2 regions of the Stenotrophomonas sp. STEN031 genome follow, and region 2 is predicted to be linked to the other one. Evidence: riboswitches for the same ligand, from Rfam matches in the RefSeq annotation. Region 2 holds a riboswitch; the other holds the start of a gene.
The links. A riboswitch is a leader RNA that binds a small molecule or an ion and turns the genes downstream of it on or off. The one in region 2 is predicted to bind cobalamin.
Positions count from the first base shown of each region.

Region 1: another riboswitch for cobalamin. It lies ahead of btuB (TonB-dependent vitamin B12 receptor); the one in region 2 lies ahead of ACVOLQ_RS05470 (ribonucleoside-diphosphate reductase subunit alpha).

Region 1 is NZ_JBRREA010000007.1:123,259-129,740, forward strand. It holds gene ACVOLQ_RS05140 (TonB-dependent receptor domain-containing protein) at 1-2,836, shown strand, start outside; gene btuB (TonB-dependent vitamin B12 receptor) at 2,940-4,811, opposite strand; cobalamin riboswitch at 4,927-5,163, opposite strand; gene cobT (nicotinate-nucleotide--dimethylbenzimidazole phosphoribosyltransferase) at 5,447-6,482, shown strand, end outside.
Region 2 is NZ_JBRREA010000008.1:59,466-65,947, forward strand. It holds gene ACVOLQ_RS05450 (alpha/beta hydrolase) at 1-395, shown strand, start outside; gene zapE (cell division protein ZapE) at 398-1,492, shown strand; gene ACVOLQ_RS05460 (VWA domain-containing protein) at 1,704-3,203, shown strand; gene ACVOLQ_RS05465 (DUF2884 family protein) at 3,252-4,061, opposite strand; cobalamin riboswitch at 4,331-4,547, shown strand; gene ACVOLQ_RS05470 (ribonucleoside-diphosphate reductase subunit alpha) at 4,819-6,482, shown strand, end outside.

The DNA of each region.
Region 1 (6,482 bases), on a different contig from region 2:
CGCTGCCACCGATGCGAAGGACCTCGACACGGTGATCGTGACCGGTTCGCGCATTCGCCGTGAGCCGGGCTTCGAAGGTCCGGCGCCGGTGACGGCAATCAGTGCGGAAAAGATCCAGGTCTCCGGCTATACCCAGATTGCCGATCTGGTGAACCAGCTGCCGAACTTCGCCGTGACCCAGAGCAGCCAGACCGCCAACCAGACCGGCGACGTCGGCGTCAGTGCGCTGGACCTGCGCGGCATGGGCGTGCAGCGCACACTGACGCTGGTGGATGGCCGTCGCCAGGTTGCCTCCATCCCCGGCACCGCCGGTGTCGACGTCAGCGCATTGCCGGCGAGCATGATCGAGCGCGTGGATGTAGTCACCGGTGGCGCATCGGCGTTGTACGGTGCCGATGCCGTCAACGGCGTGGTCAACTTCGTGCTCAAGCGTGACTACGAAGGACTTGAAGCCAGCGTTCGCTACGGTGATTCCTCGCGTGGCGATATGCCGACCTATACCGGTGATGTGCTGTTCGGCAAGAACTTCGCCGACAACCGTGGCAACTTCACCTTGTATGGCTTCTGGGAAGAGAACTCCGGCACCGTGCGTGGCCAGGATCGGCCATGGACCGCCAACGGCTATCCGTACTACGCGCGCGCCAAGAGCACTGATCCGTATGTGATCCTGGACAACAGCCGCAACGTCTACAACTCGCCCAATGCAACCGTCTTGCTGGGCAACTGCAGCGCGACCAATGCTGCCAACTGCCTGTATACCTTCAATCCGGATGGCTCGCTGCGCCATTCACAGCTCGGGCCCGGTGGGCTTACCAACCTGAGCTCGGGCTTCAACGTGCTGCAGCAAGGCACTACCGATGGCGGCGAATTTGGTGGCCGCTATGACTCCTGGTACCTGGTGACACCATCGGATCGCCAGACGGTGCGTTCGACGCTGGATTTCGACGTCAACGATGCACTGCGGCTGGTGGGCACGGTCAACTATTCGCAGAGTCAGTCCGAGGCGTCCTGGCGCTCGCTCAGTACCTACGGTTCGGGTGGCAGCGAAGTGGTGCCGTACTACAGCCCCTTCATCACCCAGGAAATGATCACCGCCAACGGTGCTGCGTTTACCAATGGCATTGCCTTTGGCCGCCATTTCGATGAAGAGCTGGGGCATATGCGCCAGCAGACCGACCGCAAGTTGCTGCAGGCAACCGTGGGCGCGCAAGGCTATTTCGACTTCCTTGGCCGCAGTTGGAACTACGAGGCTTACTACTCTTATGGCCGCAGCCGCCAGCGCACCCGTGAGCTCAACGCAGGCTCCTACGATCGGTTGCTGTCGGGCCTGAACTCCTATGTGGATGGGGCGGGCAACCCGATCTGCTGGGATGGACCGGCAGGTTGCGTGGCGATCAATCCGTTCAAGCGGCTGACCTCGGAGATGGTCGATTGGTTGACCTACGACACCGACTGGTCCACGACCACGCTGACCCAGAAAGTTGCTTCGGCCTATGCGTCTGGCGGTCTGTTCGACCTGCCCGGTGGTGAGGCCAAGGTCGTAGTGGGTGCGGAGTACCGCAAGGAACGCAATGAGATCGGCACCATCGCCCAGTACGATCCGACCAATCCGGCTTATGACGCCAGCCTGGGCACCACCCAGAACGGCTTGACCGGCGAGTTCAGCGTCAAGGAGATCTTCAGCGAGCTCAGCCTGCCGTTGTTGTCGGGCATGACCGGCGCCGAACGCTTGTCGCTGGAGCTGGCCGGACGCGTCTCGGACTACAGCACCGCCGGCCGCACCACGACGACGAAGGTCGGGCTGGAATGGGCGCCGATCGAAGACATCACCGTGCGTGGCACCTACGGCAAGGCGATCCGAGCGCCCAACATCGGTGAGCTGTACACGGCCGGCAGCGTGTCGTCGGCTTGGATCTACGATCCCTGCAACGACTATGCGCTGGCCAACCGCACCAGTACCACCAGCTACACGGCGGGCAATTGCGCGGCGATCAGTCCCAGCGATACCAGTGTTGGCAACTATTGGCAGTGGAAGGACATCGTCTACTCGGGCAACGTCAACCTGAAGCCGGAAACCGCCAAGACCACTACCTTTGGCGTGGTGCTACGGCCGCGTTTCGTATCCAACCTGACGGTGTCCGCCGATTACTACAAGATCGACCTGCGCGGGGTGATCTCCACCCTGGACTACCAGACCATCCTCAACCGCTGCGTCGACCAGGCCAGCCTGGACAATGCGTTCTGCGATCTGGTTACCCGCGACTCGGCTGGCGATATCGTCGAAGTGGCGGTGCAGCAGTTGAACCTGTCGCAGAGCATCGCCCGTGGCGTGGATATCAATGCCAACTGGTTCCATGACCTGGGCGGTGTAGCCAACTCCAATGCGGGCCGCATTTTGGTGGATCTCAGCTATGGCCGTACGCTGGAACGCAAGTTCGTCGCCGATCCGCTGAATCCGAATGACGCATGGGATTACCTGACGCTGTGGGGCACGCCGAAGTGGAAGGGTACGGTTCGTACCGGTTGGTCCAATCCCAGGCTCAGCGTCTACTGGACACTGCGGCACGTGTCGAAGATGCGTGGCAGCAATACGTCCACCGCAAGCTACGAGCGTGAGTGGGCAGGCAATACCTTCTACAGCGATTTCTACGCCAGCTATCAGTTCACGCCGAAGTTCAGTGTGTTCGGTGGCATGAACAATGTGTTTGATCGCGCGCCGCCACGGGTGCCGGGTGCAGAGGCAGGCGGTGCCGGTTTCAATCAGACCGGCTATCAGGCAGCGGTATACGACGTGCTGGGCCGCACCTTCAACATCGGCGTGCGCATGAAGCTGTAAGGCCGCCCGTTGGTTGAAAACAGAACAGGGCCGACGGGATGAGCGTCGGCCCTGCTTGTTTTCACGCTGACGGAAACCGCAGCAGCGCTGCGGCTTCGCCGGCTCAGTTGGCCTTGCTGTTGTAACGCAGGGTCAGCTGGTACTCGCGGCCCGGCTGGTTGTACCAGGCAACGGTTTCGTACTCGCGGTCGAACACGTTGGCGGCCTTGGCCTGCACGCTCCATGCGTCGTTGATGGCGTATTCAACGCGCACATCCATGGTGCCGTAGCCGGCCAGGCGAACGGTGTTGGCAGCGTTGTCGAAGCGATGGCCACTGCCGGCAGCGGTCACGCCCAGACGCAGCGGACCGAAGCTCTTGTCCACGTCCAGACGACCGCTGGTGCGCGCGCGGCGGGCCAGCAGGTTGTCATAGGTGGCAGCGCCGGAGGTGTGGTCGCGCGGGTCGGTGAAGCTGGCCTGGGCGTTGATGTCGAAACCGGCCAGCGACAGGTAGCCGGTCAGCTCGGCACCGCGGATGCGGGCTTCGGCAACATTGACCAGGTCGAAGTTGCTGTCATAGCCGATCAGCTGGTCGACGCGGGTTTCGTAGGCATTGAAGGTCCAGTTCCAGTTGTCGGCGTACTGCGCGATGCCGAGGTTCAGGCTCTTGGATTCTTCCGGCTTCAGGTTCGGGTTGCTGAAGCCCGGGTAATACAGGTCGTTGAAGGTCGGTGCCTTGAAGCCGGTGCCGGCGCTGGCGGTCAGGCGGAAGCCGTTACCGAAGGCAAAGCCGTAGCCCAGGCTGCCCGTGGTGTGGTTGCCGAACTGCTCGTTGTCGTCGTTGCGCACGCTGGCCTGCAGCGAGTGCGCGCCGAACTGGCCCTGGTACTCGGCAAACACGCCGAGGTTGTCGCGCTGGTCGATGTCGAAGGCGGTGGAGCTGGTGACCTTGTCGTTCTGCCAATCGGCACCGGCGGTGATCTGCTGGCCTTCGGCGATGGTGAAGTCACCCTGCACGCTGGCGGTATCGCGGCGGGTATCGAAGGCGCTGGCGAAGCTGCGGGTGCCGGTGCTGGCATCCGCAAAGTAGTTGTCGGCCTGGTCGCGGTTGCGGCCAACCTGTGCGCTCAGGCGGAAGCTGTCCGATGCAGCCCAGGCGAGCTTTGCACCGTAGACCTGCTGGCGGTTGTCGGCTTCGTTGCCGCCGAAAATGCTGCCGTCGTATTCGTTGAAGCTGTCGGCGTTGAGTACATGGCCTTCCAGGCTCAGCGTGTCGGTCAGGGCATAGCCACCGCGCACGTTGATGGAGGTGTTGCGGTAGCCATCGCGATCCGGCTCATCGGCGTAGCAGCCGGCGCCCCAGCCAGCGGCGGTGCCGCGGCAGGCGTTGATGCCGTCGGTCTTCTGGTAACCGCCCTGGGCCGAGATCCAGCCGCGCTCACCGCGGTTGCTGAAGCCGGCGCTGACCTGGCGCAGGTTGTTGCTGCCGGCGGTGATCGCCAGGTTCTGCTGCAGGCCCTGGCCGGCGTTGCGGGTGAAGATCTGGATCACGCCGCCGATGGCCTCGGAGCCGTACAGGCTCGAACGCGGGCCGCGCACGATTTCAATGCGTTCGATCTGGTCAACCGGCAGGTCCTGCAGGGCGGCCATGCCGCTGGTGGCCGAGGCCACGCGCACGCCGTCCACCAGCACCAGCACCTGGTTGGAGTTGCTGCCACGCAGGAACAGCGAGGTGATCTTGCCGTTGCCGCCCTGGTTGGCGAAGTCCAGGCCGGCGCGGCCGCGCAGCAGGTCCTGCAGCGAGTTGGCCTGGCTGTGGTCGATCTGTGCACGGTCGATGACCTGCACCGGCACCACGCTGTTCTCGATGGAGACCGGGGTACGGGTTGCGGTGACGGTGACGTCGTCCAGCTCGGTCGGTGCGTTCTGCGCGGCGGCAACGCCCGGCAATGCCAGGGCAAGGGCGAGCGAAAGGGTGTGGTAAGACAGTTTCATGGAAGCTCCTGGGCCTGCACGCTCCCGTGCAGGCGGATTGGGGAGGCTGCCAGAAGAGGGAGAAGACGGAGGCGGCGCACACGGCGCTACAGCCGCCGCCATGCCCTCCGCATCGCAACCAGTCGGCTTCCGGGCCGGTCTCCGGACTCGCAGGCGAGGCGGCGTGTGCCGCTTCCGTCCAGACGCCTTCCCGTGCCGTGCACAGTGGCGCCATGTCTGGACTTGTCCTGCTTACCGTTGCGGGGGCAGTGCCGGAATGGCGACAGGCTGGAGTTCCAGCAGTGCGCGGCACCGGCTTCCCGTTTCAACCGGCCGGCAATGCCGGTCGGTCACCCGAAAGTGCGCGCATTCTATGCCATTGCGGCCCACCTTGCCGGAATGGGCGGCAACGGCCGGCATGGCGCAGTGTCTGCAACCGCAGCTCAACGTAGCCCGGGTAAGCGTCAGCGCACCCGGGGAGCTCATGGCGCCGCAGGCTTGCAGCGGTGCTGCAAACTCGTTCCCGGGTGCGCTGCGCTTACCCGGGCTACGTGTTGCGTGAGTTCGATTTGATTGCGGGCTGGCGAAACACGCCCTGCGCAGCACTGTTGCTGAATGGCTAGAATGCGCGCTGCAAACGCAGTATCGGAAGTGTCGTGACAGAAACATGGTACGGGCAGGCCTGCGGCCAGCCTTCGCAGGAATACCGACAGCGCGCCCTGCTGCGCCAGCGCCAGTTGACCAAGCCAGAAGGCGCCCTCGGTCGTCTGGAGACATTGGCCGTTGAACTGGCTGCGCTGCAAGGCGTGGACCAGCCGGTGGCGCAGCGCGTGCCGGTGGTGGTGTTCGCTGGCGATCACGGCGTGACCACGCAGGGCGTGTCGGCTTACCCGGCCGAAGTGACGGTGCAGATGCTGCACAACTTTGCCGGCGGCGGTGCTGCCATTGCGGTGCTGGCGCGCGAACTGGGCTTGCCGCTGCACGTGTGGGATGTGGGCAGCCGCGCCACCACTGCGATTGCCGGCGTGGTCAGTGCCAAGACCCTGCATGGCACTGCTGATTTCAGTACGGGCCCGGCGATGTCAGCCGCCGATCTGGAGGCTGCATTCGATGCGGGTCGCCGCGCGGTGGAGGCTGCTTGTGCCGACGGTGCCGATCTACTGGTGTTCGGTGAGATGGGCATCGGCAATACCACCGCAGCCAGTGCCATCGCTGCCGTGCTTGGGCCGTTGCCGCTGGAGGAGTTGGTAGGTGCTGGCACCGGGCTGGATGCGGTGCGCATGGTGCAGAAGAAGAACCTGATCGCACGTGCGCTGGGTCTGCACGGCGAAGCGATCAATGCAGCGGAGTCCCCTGCTTGCGAGGCACTGCAGCGCGTGGGTGGATTGGAAATCGCAGCGATCAGCGCGGCGGTGATTGCCGCTGCGCAACGGCGCATCCCTGTGTTGGTGGATGGCTTCATCGTCTCTGCTGCGGCATTGGCAGCAGTACGCATCAATCCCAGCCTGCGGCCATGGCTGCTGTTCTCGCATCAGTCTGCCGAACGTGGTCACATCCGCTTGCTGGAGGCACTGCAGGCGCAGCCGCTGCTGTCACTGGACCTGCGCCTTGGCGAAGGCTCCGGTGCCGCGCTCGCGTTGCCGCTGGTGCGCATGGCCTGCGCCCTGCACAACAGCATGGCGACGTTCGCCG
Region 2 (6,482 bases):
AAGCCGACGATCTGCGCGCGGTGGTCAACTGGGTGCGCAGCGAACGCCCGGATGCCGCATTGTGGCTGGCCGGTTTCAGCTTCGGCGCCTATGTGTCGCTGCGCGCCGCCGCGCAGCTGCAGCCGCAGGCCTTGATCTCGATCGCGCCGCCGGTGGGCCGCCGCACCTGGGATTTTTCCGAAGTGCAGCCGCCGGCCAACTGGCTGGTGGTGCAGGGCGATGCGGACGAAGTGGTGGATGCCCAAGGTGTCTACCAGTGGCTGGAATCACTGCCGAACCCGCCGCAGCTGGTGCGCATGCCGGACACCTCGCATTTCTTCCACCGCAAGTTGATCGACCTGCGCGGCGCCATCCAGCATGAAGTGCGGCGTTGGCTGCCCGACGGCAGCAACTGAGCATGGATGCGATGACCCCCTCACAACGCTACGCCGCCGGCGTGGCCCGCGGCGATTGGCGCGACGATGTTGCCCAGCATGCCGCGCTGGCCGAGCTGGACCGCATCCATCTGGCCATCGTCGACAGTGCGCAGGACGGCTGGCTGGACCGCCTGTCCGCGTTCTGGAAGAAGCCCGAGCCGGTCAAGGGTCTGTATTTCTGGGGCGGTGTTGGCCGCGGCAAGACCTTCCTGGTCGATCTGTTCTACGACGGCCTGCCGATCGAGCAGAAGTACCGCACCCACTTCCACCGCTTCATGCGCGGTATCCACGAGCAGCTGCACCTGCATCAGGGGCAGAGCGACCCGCTGGCGAAGATCGCCCAGCAGTGGCGTGACAAGCTGCGGGTGCTGGTGCTGGATGAATTCTTCGTCACCGATATCGGCGATGCGATGTTGCTGGGACGCTTGCTGGAGCGGCTGTTCGCCGAGGGCGTGACTCTGGTGACCACGTCCAATACGGCGGTGGAAAACCTCTATCTCAACGGCCTGCAGCGTGACAGCTTCCTGCCGGCGATTGCCTTGCTGGAGAAGTATTGCGTAGAGCTGTATGCCGAAGGCACAGAGGATTACCGCATGCGCGCGCTGACCCGCTCGCCGGTCTACCGGGCGCCGCTCGATGGCGAGAGTGATGCGTGGTTGGGCGGACGCTGGAAGGAGTTGAGCGGTGCCGAAGAAGCACGCGGCGGCAATATCCAGATCGAAGGTCGCAAGATCCCGGTGCGTGGCCGTGGCAAGAGCATTGCCTGGTTTGATTTCGCAGCATTGTGCGAAGGCCCGCGTGGGCCGTCGGACTACATCGAGATCGCACGCGAGTTCACCACCGTGCTGCTGGGTGGCATTCCGCATTTCGATCGCATGAATGAAGATGCCGCGCGCCGCTTCGTCAACCTGATCGATGAGCTGTACGACCGTCAGGTCAACCTGGTCTGCACCGCCCAGGACGCACCGCCGCTGCTGTACAGCGGCACCCGCTTGGCCGGCGCCTTCGAGCGCACCGCCAGTCGCCTGATCGAGATGCAGAGCGCCGAATACCTGGGCACCGCGCACCGCAACTGACGCCTCCTGTAGTGCCGAGCCATGCTCGGCAAGGGCATTCCCGGTAAAGCCTCTGCCGAGCATGGCTCGGCACTAAAGCAGCAAAGCCAACCCCTCCCCAACCCTCCCCTGCGCGTTGCGCAAGGGAGGGAGCAGATTTAACCCCACTCCCCATTCCCATCCGTTCCTATCCCCGTACGCCGCATCACGCGGCCCGCAAGGAGCAGGAATCATGGGTAGCGCAAAGGGTTCAAACAGGCCGGCGGTTCGTAACATCGCGCTGGCCGCGGCAGTGACGTTGTTGGTCGGCCTGCCGGTAGCCGCGTCGGTCCGCCACACCCCGTTCCCGGTGGCCGAAGACAGCGGCGACCTCAAGGCGCCGACCCTCCAGCGTACGCGCCAGACCCAGCCCAACTTCCAGGCACCCAGCGCCACGGTATGCAGCGACACGCCGGTGCTGCGCGAGGTTGCCGATCCCAGCCCCAGGCCGCAGCAGCACAATATCGCCGCGGGCGAGGTTCGCCTGCGTCGTGGGGACGGTTCGCGCGCGATGGCGAAGATGATGGCTCCGATGCCTGCGCCTGCGGCACCGCCATCGCCGGTTGCGGTCAGTGCGGATGCGATGGCCGAGGTTGCATCGGCCGCCGCGGAAATGCCGATGGCCGTCGCGCCGAGCAGCGGTCACCTGCGCCAGCAGCAGGCAGCGGTCACAGCTGGGGTGGTCGATGACAATGCCGACTTCACCGCCTTCCGGCAATTCCTGCAGCGTCACGAAGAGGCCAATACGCTCGGACGCGATGTCAGCGTGCGCCAGCGCCTGCAGGTGGTGGATGCACAGGGCCGGCCGGTACCGGATGCGGAAGTGGCTGTTACCGCCCGCAACGGCGCGCGGATGTGGGCGCGCACCGATGCCGGTGGCCAGGTGTGGATACATCCCAATGCCTTTGATGACCGCGATTCGGCCAGCTACCAGGTGCAGGTGCGACGCGCAGGCAAGACGGTGACCTCGGCCCTGCAGCGCGGACAGAAGAATGCCGTGCAGGTGGTGGTACCCGATGCGCCACTGCCGGCCCGGGCCAAGCTCGATCTTGTGTTCATGGTTGATGCCACCGGTTCGATGGCCGATGAAATCGACAAGCTGCGCGATTCACTGCAGGGCATCGTCCGTGACATCGCCCAGTTGCCCTCCAACCCGGACATCTGCCTGGGGCTGGTGACCTACCGAGACCGCGGCGACGAATACTTCGTGCGTGGCTGGGACCTGAGCAACAACGTTGCCGGCTTCCAGAAAGTGCTCGATGGCGTGCGCACCAATGGCGGCGGTGACTACCCTGAGGCGATGAACGAAGCCTTCGACCATGCGGTGCAGGCGATGAACTGGCGCGGTGCCTCGACCACCCGCCTGCTGGTGTCGCTGGCCGATGCGCCGCCGCACATGGACTACCCGCAGCCGCGCTACGAGCAGACCATGCTGGCGGCGCTGGGCAAGGGCATCAAGGTGTTGAGCGTTGCCGCATCCGGCCAGGACACGACCGGCGAGATCGCGCAGCGGCAGATCGCGCAGTACACCGGCGGGCGATTCATCTTCCTTACCTACAAGGACGCCAGTGATCCCTCCAGCGGTCCGGGCAGCGAGACCGTGCATGAGGTGGAGAACTATTCGGTCGACACCCTGGACAAGCTGGTGGTGAAGCTGGTGCGCGAGGAGCTGGCGCAGCTGCCGAAGGGCTGAGCTGTGCCCCCTCCTTTGAGCATGGCTCGGCACTACAGGAGGTGGGCTTTACCGCGCGGGTAACGGAATGCTGTCGTCCTGGCGGTCTTCGCGCACCGCCATCGTCGCGTCATCGCCGCTCACGCGCATCATCTGCAGTGGCTGGCCATCGAGGCGGAACTCCAGTGCCGACTGCAGCCTATCCAGCGCCTGTACCTGCGTGCACAGCGAGCGCACGTGCTGCTCCAGGGCGGCAGCGCGCCCTTCCAGACGCTGCTCCAGTTCGGCGTCGAGTTTGTCTGCGCGCGCATCCAGCTTGTCCCCGCCACCGGTGAATACCGCCCACAGCATGCTGCGGGCGATGGAGCTGCTCAGGCTCTCGGCGGCATCCTGCACCCGTGCTTCGAAACCTTCATTGAACAGGTCCTGGTCCCAGCGGCCGCGGCCGATGGTCTGTTCGACAAAGCGCTCGGCCTCCTTGCGCAACTTGCGCACTTTGCGGGAGTTGGCGTTACCGGTGAGGCCTTCGTAAACCGAGTCCAAGGTATCGAAGCTGATGCCAACGGACTCGGTGGCGATGCCGGTCACCGCCGGCATCAGCCGGCGCACGCCATCCTCCAGTGCGCGCAGACGTTGTGCATCGGCGGGCGATACCGTCTGCATGCGGTTGTCGATGCTCAGCTGGCCGTCGTGGAAGACGATCTCGCGCATGGGCAGCGTATCGCGGCGCAGCCAGATGCCGCCGCCGTCGACCAGCACGTTGTAGTCGGTGGATACGCCGCATTGATCGGCGGACAGCTCAGGCGCCTTGACCGTGCCGGCCTGGGCCGCCAGCGGCAGCAGCAGGGTAAGCGAGACCGCGATGGAAGACAGGCGCATGGCATGGATCCCTTGCCGTGAACATGGACGCAGCTTGGCGGCTCCTGTCGCAGCTGGCGCAGGCCGGAAGTCACGTCCGGAATTTCATCAGAAATTTACGCTATCAACTCAGGCGGTTTCCCTACAAAAAAACTCTGTAAAAGGCTTGACTGCGCACTCCGTTCGAGCGGGCTGCAGTGTCCGGCCCGGGCGCCGGACAGTCCAGGCCTTGTGCCGCAAGGCTTGGCAAAGAAATACTAGATTTGGTGTTGACCCTGTCATACACCCCCACTATCTTGTGCCCCGTCGGTTCTGGCGGAATTTTCCGTCGGATTAATAGGGAAGCCGGTGATGCCTTCAAGGCTAGTCCGGCACTGCCCCGCAGCGGTAATTGGGAACGACCCCGCCAACAGCACTGAGGCACAGGCCTTGGGAAGCGGCGGAGTAGGAGAAGGCCCCCGCCTTCCTGCCCATGAGTCCGAAGACCTGCCGACAGCCACGCGATGCACACCGCGTGGTGCCGGCTGCGGTGTCTTCGAGGGGAAGACGGCTGGTGACGTGGTGCCGTACTGCTGCCGACCCGTGGGTCGCGGGCAGTCGCGGCTGCTGCGACGCCGTCCTTCCATGCTCGCTGCTCCGTACCGGCTCTGCTTCCTGCGCGGGCAGGAGCTGCGTGCATAACGTTTGCAAGGACACCATCGTCGTGACTGCCACTCATACTGACGTCGCTCCGGCTGAAGCCGGTTTTGAACTGACCCCGCCGCCGACCGCCACCGCCATGAGCGTGACCAAGCGCAATGGCAGCACCGAGCCGGTAGACCTCAACAAGATTGTCCGTGCCATCCAGCGCTGCTGCGAAGGCCTGCACGCGGTGGACCCGATGCGGGTGGCCACGCGCACCATCTCCGGCCTGTACAACGGCGCCAGCACCCAGGAACTGGACGAGCTGTCGATCCGTACCGCCGCCCTGCTGATCGGCGAAGAGCCCGAGTACGGCCGCCTGGCCGCGCGCCTGCTGGCCAACTTCATCGCCAAGGAAGTGTCCGGGCAGGAAATCCATGCGTTCTCGCAGTCGGTGGGCCGTGGCCACGAAGTGGGCCTGATCAACGACCGCCTGCTCAACTTCGTGCAGGTCAATGCACGCAAGCTCAACGATGCGATCGACCCGGCCTACGACCTGAACTTCGATTACTTCGGCCTGCGCACCATGTATGACCGCTACCTGCTGCGGCATCCGCATACGCGCAAGGTCATCGAGACCCCGCAGCAGTTCTTCCTGCGCATCGCCAGCGCGCTGAGCGAGGACGTGCCCGAGGCACTGGCGCTGTACCAGCGCCTGGGCAGCCTGGACTACCTGCCGTCCAGCCCGACCCTGTTCAATGCCGGCACCAGCCACGAGCAGCTGTCCTCGTGCTTCCTGCTGGATTCGCCGCAGGACTCGCTGGAATCCATCTACGACCGCTATGCCGACATCGCCCAGCTGTCCAAGTTCAGCGGCGGCATCGGCGTCAGCTATACCCGCGTGCGTTCGCGTGGCTCGCTGATCAAGTCCACCAACGGTCACTCCAACGGCATCGTGCCGTGGCTGAAGACGCTGGATTCGTCGGTGGCAGCGGTCAACCAGGGCGGCAAGCGCAAGGGCGCGGCCTGCGTCTACCTGGAAACCTGGCACGCCGACATCGAGGACTTCCTCGAGCTGCGCGACAACGCCGGTGACGATTCGCGCCGTACCCACAACCTCAACCTGGCCAACTGGGTGCCGGACCTGTTCATGCAGCGCGTGGAGGCCGACCAGGAATGGTCGCTGTTCGACCCGCGCGTGGTGCCCGAGCTCACCGACCTGTACGGCCCGGCCTTCGAGCAGGCCTATGTACAGGCTGAAATGCAGGGCAAGGCCCGCAAGAGCGTATCCGCCCGCAAGCTGTACTCGCGGATGATGCGCACCCTGGCCGAGACCGGCAATGGCTGGATGACGTTCAAGGACAAGTGCAACCTGGCCAGCAACCAGACCCTGCGCGCCGGCAACGTGATCCACCTGTCCAACCTGTGCACCGAGATCCTGGAGATCACCTCCAACGACGAGACCGCGGTCTGCAACCTGGGTTCGATCAACCTGGGCAACCACATCGACGAACACGGCGACTTCGATTTCGAGAAGCTGGCCGAGACCGTGCGCCTGGCCGTGCGCCAGCTCGACCGTGTGATCGACCTGAACTTCTACCCGATTGAAACCGCCCGCCGCGGCAACCTGCGCTGGCGCCCGGTTGGCCTGGGCTGCATGGGCCTGCAGGACGTGTTCTTCCGCAAGCGCCTGGCGTTTGATTCGGAACCGGCCCGCGCGCTGTCGGCCAAGATCGCCGAGACCATCTACTTCCACGCCCTGGAAGTGTCCTGCGAGCTGGCCCAGGAACGTGGCAAACACCCCTCGTTCAACGATACCCG